Regions from separate parts of the Paenibacillus sp. FSL K6-1217 genome, predicted to be linked through region 3. Evidence: riboswitches for the same ligand, from Rfam matches in the RefSeq annotation. Region 3 holds a riboswitch; each other region holds the start of a gene.
The links. A riboswitch is a leader RNA that binds a small molecule or an ion and turns the genes downstream of it on or off. The one in region 3 is predicted to bind cyclic di-GMP.

Region 1 (4,235 bases), 3.6 Mb from region 3:
CCGAGGGCGGCATCCGGTGAGCCTTGGCGCCAGTTGAAATCAAGCACCGCATCGGTGCGCACTGCAGCGGGATCACCCGACAGTGTCATGTTATTGAAGTATTCCGCGTACAGTCCATTGGCAGCAGGGGCTTCAACAACCGGAGGCTCCTCCGGTGCTGCTGTTGGAGAAGGAACGGGAGCCGCTGTCGGCGTTGGCACCGGTGTTGGCGTTGGTGCAGGTACTGGCGTCAGCGCTGGTGTTGGCATTGGTGTCGTTACTGGTGCCGGCGTTGTTGTCGGAGCTGCTGTAGCTGCCGGTACGTCTGTTGCAGCCGGAGCAGGGTTGGATAGATTGCCTGTTGCCAAGAAAAGCGCACTTGCAGGCACGGTTCCCTTCACCTGGCTTGGGCTCTGCCACATCAGATGGACATTCGCATCGCCTGCATTCTCATAATACTCTACCTTGATATCGTACAGTTGCCCGGCAGTCAAGGCTATGCTTCCGGTACGGGCCGTTCCGCTCTGCTTGACCCAGCTGTCAATGACCGCTGTGCCGTTCACCCACAGGCGGATACCGTCATCCGATGTTGTATAGAACTGATAGGTCTCACTGTAGGCCGGCTTGATCTGGCCGGTCCAGCGGATGGAGAAGTAATCTGCGCCGAGTGCGGCACTGGGCGTACCCTGACGCCAATTGAAGCTGATGACGTCATCACTCCGCACCATAACCGGGGTCCCCGAGAGCGTCACGTTCTTGAAGTATTCTCCAAGCAGCCCGTTCCTGGCAGGCTTATTCCCCGTATCACTGGGAGTTGGGTCCGGCTTCTGGATCGGCGTGGCGGTTGGAGCCGGAGTTGGCGTTGCGGTTGGAGCCGGTGTTGCTGTAGGCGTTGGCACTGGTGTTGCTGTAGGCGTTGGCACTGGTGTTGCTGTAGGCGTTGGCACTGGTGTTGGTGTTGGTGTTGGTGATGGCGTTGCGGTTGGCTTAGGGACCGCCACCGGAGCAGTCCAGGCCTTATATTGGTCACGGGTCAGGGTGTAGCTGTCATTCATGAAATTCTTGATCGTTGTCGTGCTGTTATTCTCATAGAGCATCTTGCCCCAGTTCATCATAAACACGTAATTCTGCTGGGAAAGCTTCAGCTTCGATATATTCGGCATTTCACCGTTCTCGCCGATGCCGATCGGTTTACCGCCAGCCAGGCTGGTCAGATCATCATGATATTTTGTCGAATAATCGTTATTATATATATCTGCTGCCAGCACATCCACTCTGTCCGCGCCCGGATAGGTCCGTGCATAGGGATCAGAGTTGGCATTCGGCGCATTCGGGTTCCATACCCAAATCAGATTATTTAATTGATGAACGTTTACGAAACGGTCATACATAATATTCCATAGTGCAGTGAAGTTGTCTTTCTTGCCCCACCAGAACCAGCCGCCGTTCATTTCATGGTACGGTCTCCACAGGATTGGAACCTTGGCATCCCGTAGGCTTTTAAGCGAGACGGCTACCTTATCAAGATCGGTTATCAACGCATTATACTCCGTGGTGCCGGGAGTTACGTATTTGTTGAACTGTGCCTGGCTGATTGACTTCTGCACATTGGACCATTCGTATCTGGTGCCCGGCAGGTTCTGATGAAATGTCATGGCAACGATGCCGCCTGCTCTGGACCAGTTCGTCGCACTCCAGACGATATTCTTGCGCTGTTTGGCTACTCCGCTCTCCGTCTGTCCGCCAATCGCTCCAAGCTCATAACCGTGCAGTGCTGCGTATTGTCCGCTTGTTCCCTTCAGCTTGTTGCTTAATTCGTCAGGACTCTCGAAATAGTCATGCTGCCCGGTAATGATCCCATTTCCCGTGATGTCATACAGATTGTTCAGCAGCTCGACCGCCTCGGCTGAGGCCCCCGGATTCACTGGCGCTCCTATAGAGGAGGCAGCCTTGACAGTGGACGGGGCGATTCCCAGTCCCGCAGGTACAACAGACCATACAACGGCCAGCGACAACACAGCGCGGAGCAAACGAGACTTACGGTAAGTTTTCACAATATTCTCTTCCTTTCGGTAGCCAGGCTGCCACTCTTGCGAAGGCCCTATAGCTTTGCGTCCCTATCTTTCGATTAGGTTTGCCTTTGTCGTTTTGGAAGGATCAATCCCTCTTACCGTAAATATCGTCAATATGCAAATTTAATGTATAGTAATGGAGAATTTCCTCGAAAAAATAGTTCTATGTGCCTGATTTAAAATTGTAACATTTGGTTAAATAGATAAGTTAGACCTACGAAATGAACTGATGTAGAGCTATATCCTCCCAGTCCAGAGTAATACGGATATTGTCTTCCTCTACCAGCTCAGACCCTGTCTGCACCTCAATGAACTCCACATCTGTAAGGGCAAGAATGGCATGCTTAGTCCCTTCCGGTATCCTTACCACATCCCCTGCCTTCACGTTGTGCATCTTCTCGTTAATCACAATGCTTGCTTCACCGCTGACAAAAGTCCAGATTTCACAGCGCTTGTGATGCAGCTGGTAGCTGATATTTTTGCCCTCGTTGATGAAAATCCGCTTGGTCAGTACCTCGTTGCCTTCATCATATTTCACATAATCGATCACCTTGTAGTGGCCCCAGCGGCGCTCTTCGTACATCGGCCGTTGTTCAAAGGTCTTCAGCACTTCCTTGATCCGCGGACTCTCGGCCTTATGTGTCACCAGAATGCCGTCCGGGCTGGCCGCGATAATCAGGTCCTTCGCCCCGATAACCGTGATCGGAATATCCAGCTCGTTAATGAGGCAGGTGCCCTCGGAGTCAGCGGTGATGAAGCCTTTGCCGACATGGTTGCTGGTCATTTCCTCGGTCAGGGTGTTCCAGGTGCCCAGGTCCTTCCAGAACCCGTCATAAGGCTGCACCACGATGTTCTCCTCTTTCTCTACCACTTCGTAATCGAAGCTGATCGAGGACAGCAGCTTATACTGCTTCTGGAGCTCCTCGTAATTCAGCGGCAGCCCTTTGCGCTGCAGAATATCCAGCAGGTAGCCCAGACGGAAAGCGAATACTCCGCAGTTCCACAGTGCCCCCCGGCTGATCAGCTCCTCGGCCTGCACGCGGTCCGGCTTCTCCTGGAAGTGGCTCACCTGCAGGTAGCCATTCGCTCCCGCATCTGCGCCCGTCGGAATGATGTAACCATATTTCTCCGAGGCATGCTCGGGAACTACCCCCATCAGCGCCAGGTTCGCCCCGCTCACCAGCATGGTGTTCTCCAGTTGCAGCACGGTTTCGAAAAAGGAGGATTCCACGTAAGGGTCCACCGGCAGAATCGCCACGGTCTCGCTCGGGGAAACCCCAGCGATGGAATACAGGTAGGCGGCCGTCAGCGCAATCGCCGGGAAGGTATCCCGCCGCTCCGGCTCCACGATGATCGGCACTTCGCTGCCGAGCTGGCTCTGAATCATCTCCACCTGGCTGCGTCCGGTCGCCAGATAAGAAGACTCTGCCATTCCTGTCTCCTCCAGCTGTCTCCATACCCGTTGGACCATCGATTCCGGTTCACCTGCCGGGCTTTCCAGCACCTTCAGAAATTGTTTGGAGCGTGAATCATTGGACAACGGCCACAGCCGCTTGCCGGAACCGCCTGATAGAAGTACCAGTTTCATATGTGAACCCTCCGTATCGTATTGTTATTGGGTATTTCTTATTGCGGGAGAATCGTAAATTAAAATCCCGCCTGTTATGAGGGTCGCTGCAAGGAATTGTGGGCTTACGGCCGCTGTTGTCTCCAGATGTTGTTGATTATATTGCTTGCAGCAGATAACATCCGGAGACAATGGCGGACGCTAACGCTCCTACAGCTCCAAAATTCCTCTCCACTCCATTTCATAACAGGCTTTACTTTTTATATCCGCTTCGCCCGCAGGCGAAGCTCCCGGCTAAAGATCCGATATTGCCGCTTGTTGTAGCGGCAAGGAGGGCCGGGCTGCCGCTATGCTTGCGCGGCAGCAGTTGAAACCCTGGTTGCCGCTGCTGTTGTTCCAGCGGTGAAAGATTCAAAGTCTCAAAGACTCAAAGACTCTTAAGTGCCGCTTGTTCCAAGGCGTCTCCGCTGAGTTAGCGGCTAGAGAAACCAAGAGTTCCAAGACAATGGAATCCAAGATCAGGATTCAAGACCGGAATTCAAGACTCTTGTGCCAAGGGCTCGCCGCTCAAGTTAGCGGCGGCTGAAGCTAGTTAGTTAACCACACTTGAGAAATCA
Region 2 (4,235 bases), 3.4 Mb from region 3:
ACAAATTTAGGAGGAACCCAGGTGAAAGCCAGATATAGTGTGATTGTCCCCATGTACAATGAGGAGGAAGTCATTCAGGTAACCTACGAGCGGCTCAAAAAAGTAATGGATGGTTGCGGCGATTCCTATGAGCTCGTATTCGTCAATGACGGCAGCCGGGACCGAACGGCTGAGATTATGCGCGGCATCAGCAATACGGATGAGCATGTCAAGCTGATTGACTTCTCCCGTAATTTCGGCCATCAGGTGGCGATTACGGCGGGAATGGATTATGCTGAAGGCCAGGCGGTTGTGGTGATTGACGCAGATCTCCAGGACCCGCCGGAGGTCATTCTGCAGATGATCGCCAAGTGGAAGGAAGGCTATGAGGTGGTTTATGCCAAGCGGCTGAAGCGCCACGGGGAGACCTTTTTCAAGAAGGTGACAGCCAAGATCTTCTACCGTCTGCTCAGCAGCATGACCAGTGTGGAGATTCCTACCGATACCGGGGACTTCCGGCTGATCGACCGCAAGGTCTGCGATGTGCTGCGCGGCCTGAAGGAGAAGAACCGTTATGTGCGGGGGCTGGTGAGCTGGGTTGGCTTCCGGCAGACTATGGTGGAATATGTGCGGGAGGAACGCTTTGCAGGGGAGACGAAATATCCGCTGAAGAAAATGATCCGCTTCGCGCTCGACGGAATCACCTCCTTTTCACACAAGCCGCTCAAAATCGCCTCCTATGTCGGCTTCTTCCTGTCCTTCTCCAGCTTCATCTACCTGTTCCTGGTCTTATTCCAGAAGGTCTTCACCTCCTGGACGGTGCCGGGCTGGGCATCCATTGTCGGGGTTAACCTGCTGTTTAACGGCATTGTGCTGATGCTGCTGGGCGTAATCGGGGAATACATTGGACGGATCTATGATGAATCGAAGGATAGACCGCTCTATATCGTACGCGAGACCAGAGGCTACCCGGAGGCAGAGTCCGTAGATACGCGGAAGGAAAGCGATTATGCAAGATAAGGCTTGGAGTGCAGGCATGATCCAATTTTTGAAATTCAATGCAGTGGGCCTGCTTAACACGTTCATTGATTTTGCGGTATTTACTCTGCTGCATTCCCTGGGGATGCTTAACACCCCTGCACAGATTATTTCCTACAGCGCCGGAACGGCCAACAGCTTTTTCTGGAATAAGAAGGTAACCTTCAAGGGCCGGGACCGGGGCGGCAATAGCGGCTTTGACCGGATGCAGCTGGTGAGATTTATTGTCCTGAATCTGCTGGTGCTGGGCATCTCCGTGCTGCTGATTCATCTGCTCACTGACAGCCTGGGGATTCAGGTGCTGATGGCCAAGGTGCTGGTTACCTTTATTACAGTGATCATTAATTTCTTTGGAAGCCGGAAGTGGGTATTCTAAGGTAACAGTACATCTTCCCCGTATCCTGCGGGGGTAGCACTTATTCTATATTGCGGAGGCGATTGTCATGCGGAAGTTATCCTATTTGATCATACTTGCCGGGGTCCTGATTATGCTCTACCCCAAAGGAAGCGAATGGTACGAGGACCGTCAGCAGCAGAAGCTGCTGGAAGAGGCTGAACAGGCCTACAGTGAAATCGTTCCTTCGGCTACTGCTCCTGCAAATCCGGATCTGAGCAAGCCTTATGCGGAAGTCACCCAGCTGCTGGCGGAAGAATCGGCTGCGGAAGAGCCGGTTCCCACTACAGCGCCGGAGATTGAAGTCGGAGGCAAGATCACGGCCATTATTGAAATCGACAAAATCGATCTGAAGCTGCCTGTACTGGAGGGCGCCACGAAGGCCAATATGAAGCATGCTGCGGCGCATATGAAGGAGACAGCTCCGATAGGTGCGGTAGGCAATGCGGCGATTGCGGCACACCGGTCAAGAACAGCAGGGCGGTTGTTCAACAGACTGAATGAGGTCGGTAAAGGGGATACCATTACTCTTATTACAAGCGGTCAGGAATACAAGTATGTAGTATATGATGTATCCATTGTAGAGCCTACCGATATTTCGGTACTGAAGGGTAAGGACGACGATAAGATTCTGACCCTCATTACCTGCGATCCGCTTGTCGATCCGACCCACAGACTCATTATTCATGCGAAGCTAACCTGATTCTTGCAGGACAAGACGGTAAATGTCGAAAAAAACATAAAATTTTAGCGTTTTTTTGGTGGAATCTAGCAATTTGGGTCTTGATAATAGAGAAGGATATGGTAAGATAGAAATATAAGAAGCTAATACACGATAACGGCAAACCTATCGAAAGGTAGGGACGCAAAGCTACAGGGCCTTCCCGTCATGGATGGCAGCCAGCTACCGAATGAAGAGGCTTTTTTTGTTTGTTTTTATTCTGAATCTGTCATTATGTGGTAGTAGATTGGACAGATAAAGCTTATACGATAACGGCAAACCTATCGAAAGGTAGGGACGCAAAGCTAAAGGGCCTTCCCGCAAGAATGGCAGCCAGCTACCGAAAGGAGTTTTATCCATGAAGAAAGTTTATTTAATGTTGATTACGCTTTTTGTACTTGTCGCTTCCGTGCAGACAGGCACTGCTCAAGCAGCTAATGCAGATTCAAGCTGGTTGAATGTAGGGCAATTGGATCAAGGGGTCATCGGAGTTTCGTATGACGTTCCTAAGGACAAGAAGATGAAGCTCATGATTACAAAGGACACTAACAGCTATACTTACAACTTATACACCTCCAAACCGAATGAGACGTTCCCGCTTCAGCAGGGAAATGGTTCTTACAAGGTGTCCATTCTTGAGAATACTACCGGCAACAAATACAAAGTGCTATCTTCCGAGACTGTATCCCTCGCCATGAGCAACACGAATGCCGTATATTTGAGCTCTGTACAGAATGTGAAATGGAGTTCTTCCGATAAAGCAGTTCAAAAGGCAGCACAGCTTACAAAGGGTCTGACTACAGACGCAGACAAAGTGAAGGCTATCTACAATTACATTGTAGCTAACGTGAAATATGATTACTCTCTGGCTAATAGCGTAAGCACGGATTATATTCCGAACAACGATAACACATTGGCTACCAATAAAGGGATCTGCTACGATTACGCATCCTTGTTCGCTACTATGCTCCGCAGTGAAGGCATTCCAACCAAACTGGTTATGGGTAATACAAGCTATGTAACTTCTTATCATGCCTGGAATGAAGTGTTCTTGAACGGCAAATGGGTAACGATTGATACTACAGTGGATGCGGGCCTGGGTAAGAGCAGTGCGTCCACACAACTGATCAAAGCAGCAAGCAAATATACTGCAGCGAAATTCTACTAAGAGTAGCTGTAACCTATAGTATTACTGAGAATAACCCGCTTAATTATTAAGTGGGTTATTTTTATTTATATATATTTATATAAAGGTTGCATTTTAATATAGGGATAGGTTATTATAAATAAGCGTTCTTGAAGCGGCAAAGGAAATGAGAAATCACTTAAATAAGTGACTTCAAAATAAAGCTTGCATTGCTTGAGTGAACGTGATATATTATAAGAGTTGCTGGTGACGCGCTAAGCGGCGCTGACAACGAGCTTGATCTTTGAAAACTGAACAACGAGTGAGTATCGGAAATCACTTCGGTGAGATCCAAAATTAGAGAATGTAACAATTCTCGTCAGATGTTTCAAAATGAGCAATCGCTCTTTCTAAATACCAATTTGGAGAGTTTGATCCTGGCTCAGGACGAACGCTGGCGGCGTGCCTAATACATGCAAGTCGAGCGGAGTTTGAAAGGAAGCTTGCTTCCTTTCAAACTTAGCGGCGGACGGGTGAGTAACACGTAGGCAACCTGCCCTCAAGCCTGGGATAACTACCGGAAACGGTAGCTAATACCGGATAATTTCTTTCTTCTCCTGAGGAGAGAATGAAAGGCGGAGCAATCTGCCGCTTGGGGATGGGCCTGCGGCGCATTAGCTAGTTGGTGGGGTAACGGCCCACCAAGGCGACGATGCGTAGCCGACCTGAGAGGGTGAACGGCCACACTGGGACTGAGACACGGCCCAGACTCCTACGGGAGGCAGCAGTAGGGAATCTTCCGCAATGGGCGCAAGCCTGACGGAGCAACGCCGCGTGAGTGATGAAGGTTTTCGGATCGTAAAGCTCTGTTGCCAGGGAAGAACGTCCGGTAGAGTAACTGCTGCCGGAGTGACGGTACCTGAGAAGAAAGCCCCGGCTAACTACGTGCCAGCAGCCGCGGTAATACGTAGGGGGCA
Region 3 (4,235 bases):
ACGTAAGATCCAGCGTGCGGTGGGCCGTAGGTGGCATTTCATCACGGTCCGTCAGCAGCTCAATGACAGCCGCCTTGTTCAGCGCTACCGCTTCGCGGATTGCGGCAGCGAACTCCTCCTGAGTCTCACAGCGGAACCCGGCTGCACCCAGGGATTCGGCGAATTTGACGGCGTCCATCGGAACCTCGAAGATCGTACCGTCAATCCGGCCAGTGGTTTTCTCCATCCCCTTAAGCGCCATATCCAGCTGCATATTGTTCACCACGATAAAAATCACCGGAATGTCCTTGCAAACAGCTGTGTTGATTTCACTGCCGAGCATCATGAAGCAGCCGTCCCCGGTAATACAGAAGACGGTCTCCCCGGGAGAGGCAGTCTTGGCACCGATCGCCATGCCAATGGAATTGCCCATGCAGGCAAAGTAGGCATCGAAGATGAAGCTGCCGGGCCTGCGCACATTGAACCATTTGACAGTGGTGAACCCGTGGCTGCCGTCATCGACAAACACGCTGCTGTTGTAAGGAATCAGACTGCTCATCGTGCTCATAACCGAGGCCAGGGAGAGTCCCGCCAGCACGGGCAGCTCATCATTGTAATCGTTTGAGATTGTAATTTCATGCCTAGTCACCATAGAGGGGGCCAGCTTCTGAAGATACAGTGCCAGGTTGTCCCGTAAATCCCCGCCGACTGAGATGGTGGATGAGGTCAGTATTTTGCCGACAAAGGTAGGGTCTACATCGAACTGGATCAGCTGCCGCGGATGATTCTCCGGCTTCAGGTTACAGATAGTCATATCACTGAGGCGGGAGCCCAGAACAATGAACAGGTCGCTGTTGTTCATCAGTTCATCCCCGTGCGAGGAGCCGCCGACGCCGACAGGACCATGGTAGAGCGGATGGTCATAAGCTATGGCGCCTTTGCCGCCTGGAGAGGTAACTACAGGAATGTTGAAGGTTTCGGCCAGCTGGACCAGCTCCCGATGTGCCCCTGAGCGGTTAACGCCTTTACCGGCAATGATCAGAGGTCTGGCGGATTCATTGATCGCCGTGATGACCCGTTCATAGTTCTGATAGCTGACCAGCCCTTCGCGCTGCGGCAGAACAATCCGGCATTCCGCTAGCCGCTCTGTCTGTACATCAAACGGAATGCACAGATGGACCGGACCTTTGCGGTCACCGAGGGCAATGGATAAGGCATGGTTGAAAATAGTGCTGAAGTGATCGCCGCGTTCTACAAGCTTGCTGAAGAGGGTCGCCGGCCGGAACATATCCGCCAAATCAGCCAGATAGGAAGTGGAGTCCTGGCATTGGGGAATGCCCAGCTCCTTGATGGACTGGTGGCCGGTGATGAAGAGGACGGGAAGATTATTAGCCTTGGCATGCGCTGCTGCGGTGAGCAGATTCGTTCCGCCCGGACCGGAGGTGCCGAAGGCTACTCCGAGACTGCCAGTTTTGAGCGCATAACCGCCGGCTGCAAAGCCGGAGCTGGACTCATGCCGGCCGGGAATGAATTCTATGCCATAGTCAACCATCTTCAAAGCAATGGGGCAAATGGATTTCCCTATGATTCCAAAAGAATGTGTGACTCCCAGATTGGATAATGTTTCCGCCATATAATCTGCAACTGTCTTCAGAACATCCACCCCGCAAGTGTTATTTGTATAAGTCAGCAATAGAAAACCTGTACTCAAATTTAGGAGCACAGGTCTGTTGCACGAATCACCATAATCAAACGCGAAACCCAAGGCGTTCACAGTTTTTCAGCAACCTGGCTGTCATGGTCCCACTTCACAAATGAGACTGTAGATCCATGGCTTTGCGTCATTCCCTTTCGGTGAATTTTGCCGGTATGCGGTTATAAATGGTTCTAAGGAGAATTTTCCTTTACAATATATTCCTTGCTCCTCTTTTGTCAATAACCCCTATGAGAAGAAACTCGGAATTTGACGAATATTCAGGATTGAAAAAGGATAAATATTTGGATTTTCAAACTTTTGAAAATGGTTGTCTCTGGAAGACTAAAGTCTTAAAATGCAAATAGATAGGATGAGCTGAAATTGTCGGAAGTAAGCATAAAGACTCATTGCATCCGCGATCCACTGCAAAACGTTATGAATTTACTAGATTTACAGCATTGCAAAATACGTTCATAGGACTTAAGGATTAGTCGGGTAAGGTTTTGACATTCAGACAAGCTATGACTATAGAACGTCTATAGTAAAGAAGTGCAAAGCAGGTATTTTACCCTTATGCACAATTTCAACAATTTGTGAATATTACAGAACAATCTTCATTTTGCCCGAAAAAAGAGACACCTCCCGCAGGAAATCCCGCAGGCGTGTCTCTCTGGGCAGAAGCTAGAATTTGAAAATATGGATCGTTTTTTGCAGGTTGAAGACAGCAGAGGTCATCTTCTCCGTCTCTTCGGCTACGGATTGCAGGGCATGAATCTGTTCGTTCATCGCTGCGGATACCTCTTCGGTCCCTGCGGCTGTCTCCTGGGTGATGGCTGAGATATTCTCGATTGCCCCGGAGATTTTGAGCGCGCTCTCCAGCATCAGATCGCTCTCTGCGGAGAAGGAGGCGATCTGCTCGGTTATGTATTGGACGCTATGTACGATCTGGGCGAAGATATTAGCCGTCTCCGTAATCATCTCATTCTGCACCTGGACTACCTCTTCGTTGATGGCGATGTTATCAATGGCCTGCTTGATATCCGCTTCAATGCTTCGTACCAGCCCGAACACCTCTTTGGTGGAAGCAGTGGATTCCTCGGCCAGCTTGCGGACCTCCTGGGCAACGACAGCGAACCCCCGGCCGTGCTCGCCTGCACGGGCTGCTTCAATGGAAGCATTGAGCGACAGCAGATTGGTCTGTTCGGCAATTTCGGTAATCGTCTTGGTAATCATCGTAATGCCGCGTGCGTTCTGTGACAGGGCCTCGATCGTATCCGCCACCTTCTGGGTAGCCTGGATATTCTTGCGCATGCCTTCAGCCTGGGTATCCACCGATTGCCGCCCCTGTTCCACCAGTTCCAGTGTATGGACGGATCGTCTGTTCATTTCCTTGGTGGAATTCGTATAATTGGAGACTTTGGTTTCGATGTCCTTGATCGATTCAGTCATGTCGGCAATATCGACGGAGATTTCATTAGCGCCGAGAGCCAGTTCATTGGAGGAGGAGGCCACCTGCGCCATGACAAATTTCAGGTTCTGGTTCTTGTCTTCAATCCCGCGGCTGGCGTCCATCACCTGCCGGGTAATCTGTGAGGCATCGGTGAGGATTTTTTTGAGCTTATCGATCATGGTGTTGAAGGAACGGCTGATGTCACCCATGGAGCCGTTCTCGTCGGCCCGGCTGGTGAAGTCTCCTTTGGCGATCGTGTGCGTCACATTGGAGATATCCTCAAATGAAGATGTAAGCGTTCTCTCAATGAAGCGCGCAAGCGGGTAAGTCAGTGCTGCCAGGACGGCGACAAGGATAATGCCGATGAGCAGCCTGTCCATAAAGATAAGCGTAATTAATACTGGAACAGCGAATAAAGCGGCAACCAGGTAACATCCGGTGACGATTTTTTGTTTCAACGGCAGCTTGTTCATCCAGCCCATAATGAAAGTTCCCCCTATAAATAAGAATGTGTATTGTCATATTATAGGGGATACTAGTGCATTTGGTCTATTGTTAAAAATCATATAAAGCTGCCGCCTCACGCAGAGCAGCAGCCACCGTATCCGCAAGTGCTGGCGGTGCGGTTACCTTGATGCCCTGACCCAGGGACAGAATGATCCGGCAGGCAGACTCCGGCGTGTTGAACTCGGCCTCGGCCCTGATCCAGCAGGGGTCCTCAGAAGGCTCCTGGTGCAGTAGGGCGACGTATCGCTCCTTCTCCAGCTCCTGCATAGTGTGGTCCCTGACCAGCAGGCTGACGGGGTACCGGGGCAAGGCAGATTTGAACGCAGCAGTCGAGGTCTCCCAATACCGGGACAGGTCGAAATCCTCAGGCTGCTCAAAAGGCTCATCTGAGACTTTGGCCTCAGAGATTCTGGAGACCCGGTAGGTCCGCAGTTCGCCGCCATGCTCCCCGACTACATACCATACGCCGCGCTTGACTACCAGACCCAGCGGCGCAATCAGCCGCTCGGCAACATCCTCCCCGCGCAGATAGGTGATGCTCACCTTGCGGTTCTCCCATAAAGCGGACTGCAAAGCGGAGAGGCAAGGGTAAGTCTCCCCGGA

Region 1: it holds a riboswitch for cyclic di-GMP, as region 3 does, so the genes downstream of both, MHH28_RS27540 (PA14 domain-containing protein) here and MHH28_RS10970 (thiamine pyrophosphate-binding protein) in region 3, are expected to answer to the same signal.
Region 2: it holds a riboswitch for cyclic di-GMP, as region 3 does, so the genes downstream of both, MHH28_RS25915 (transglutaminase family protein) here and MHH28_RS10970 (thiamine pyrophosphate-binding protein) in region 3, are expected to answer to the same signal.

Annotation. Positions count from the first base shown of each region.
Region 1 covers NZ_CP150271.1:6,251,092-6,255,326, reverse strand. Annotated here, with positions in the region: gene MHH28_RS27540 (PA14 domain-containing protein) at 1-2,033, opposite strand, end outside; cyclic di-GMP riboswitch class I at 2,048-2,128, opposite strand; gene MHH28_RS27535 (sugar phosphate nucleotidyltransferase) at 2,266-3,639, opposite strand.
Region 2 covers NZ_CP150271.1:5,867,895-5,872,129, forward strand. Annotated here, with positions in the region: gene MHH28_RS25900 (glycosyltransferase family 2 protein) at 22-999, shown strand; gene MHH28_RS25905 (GtrA family protein) at 989-1,393, shown strand; gene MHH28_RS25910 (sortase) at 1,461-2,114, shown strand; cyclic di-GMP riboswitch class I at 2,242-2,323, shown strand; cyclic di-GMP riboswitch class I at 2,397-2,477, shown strand; gene MHH28_RS25915 (transglutaminase family protein) at 2,491-3,300, shown strand; rRNA gene MHH28_RS25920 (16S ribosomal RNA) at 3,678-4,235, shown strand, end outside.
Region 3 covers NZ_CP150271.1:2,435,358-2,439,592, reverse strand. Annotated here, with positions in the region: gene MHH28_RS10970 (thiamine pyrophosphate-binding protein) at 1-1,642, opposite strand, end outside; cyclic di-GMP riboswitch class I at 1,759-1,855, opposite strand; gene MHH28_RS10965 (methyl-accepting chemotaxis protein) at 2,357-3,607, opposite strand; gene MHH28_RS10960 (helix-turn-helix transcriptional regulator) at 3,681-4,235, opposite strand, start outside.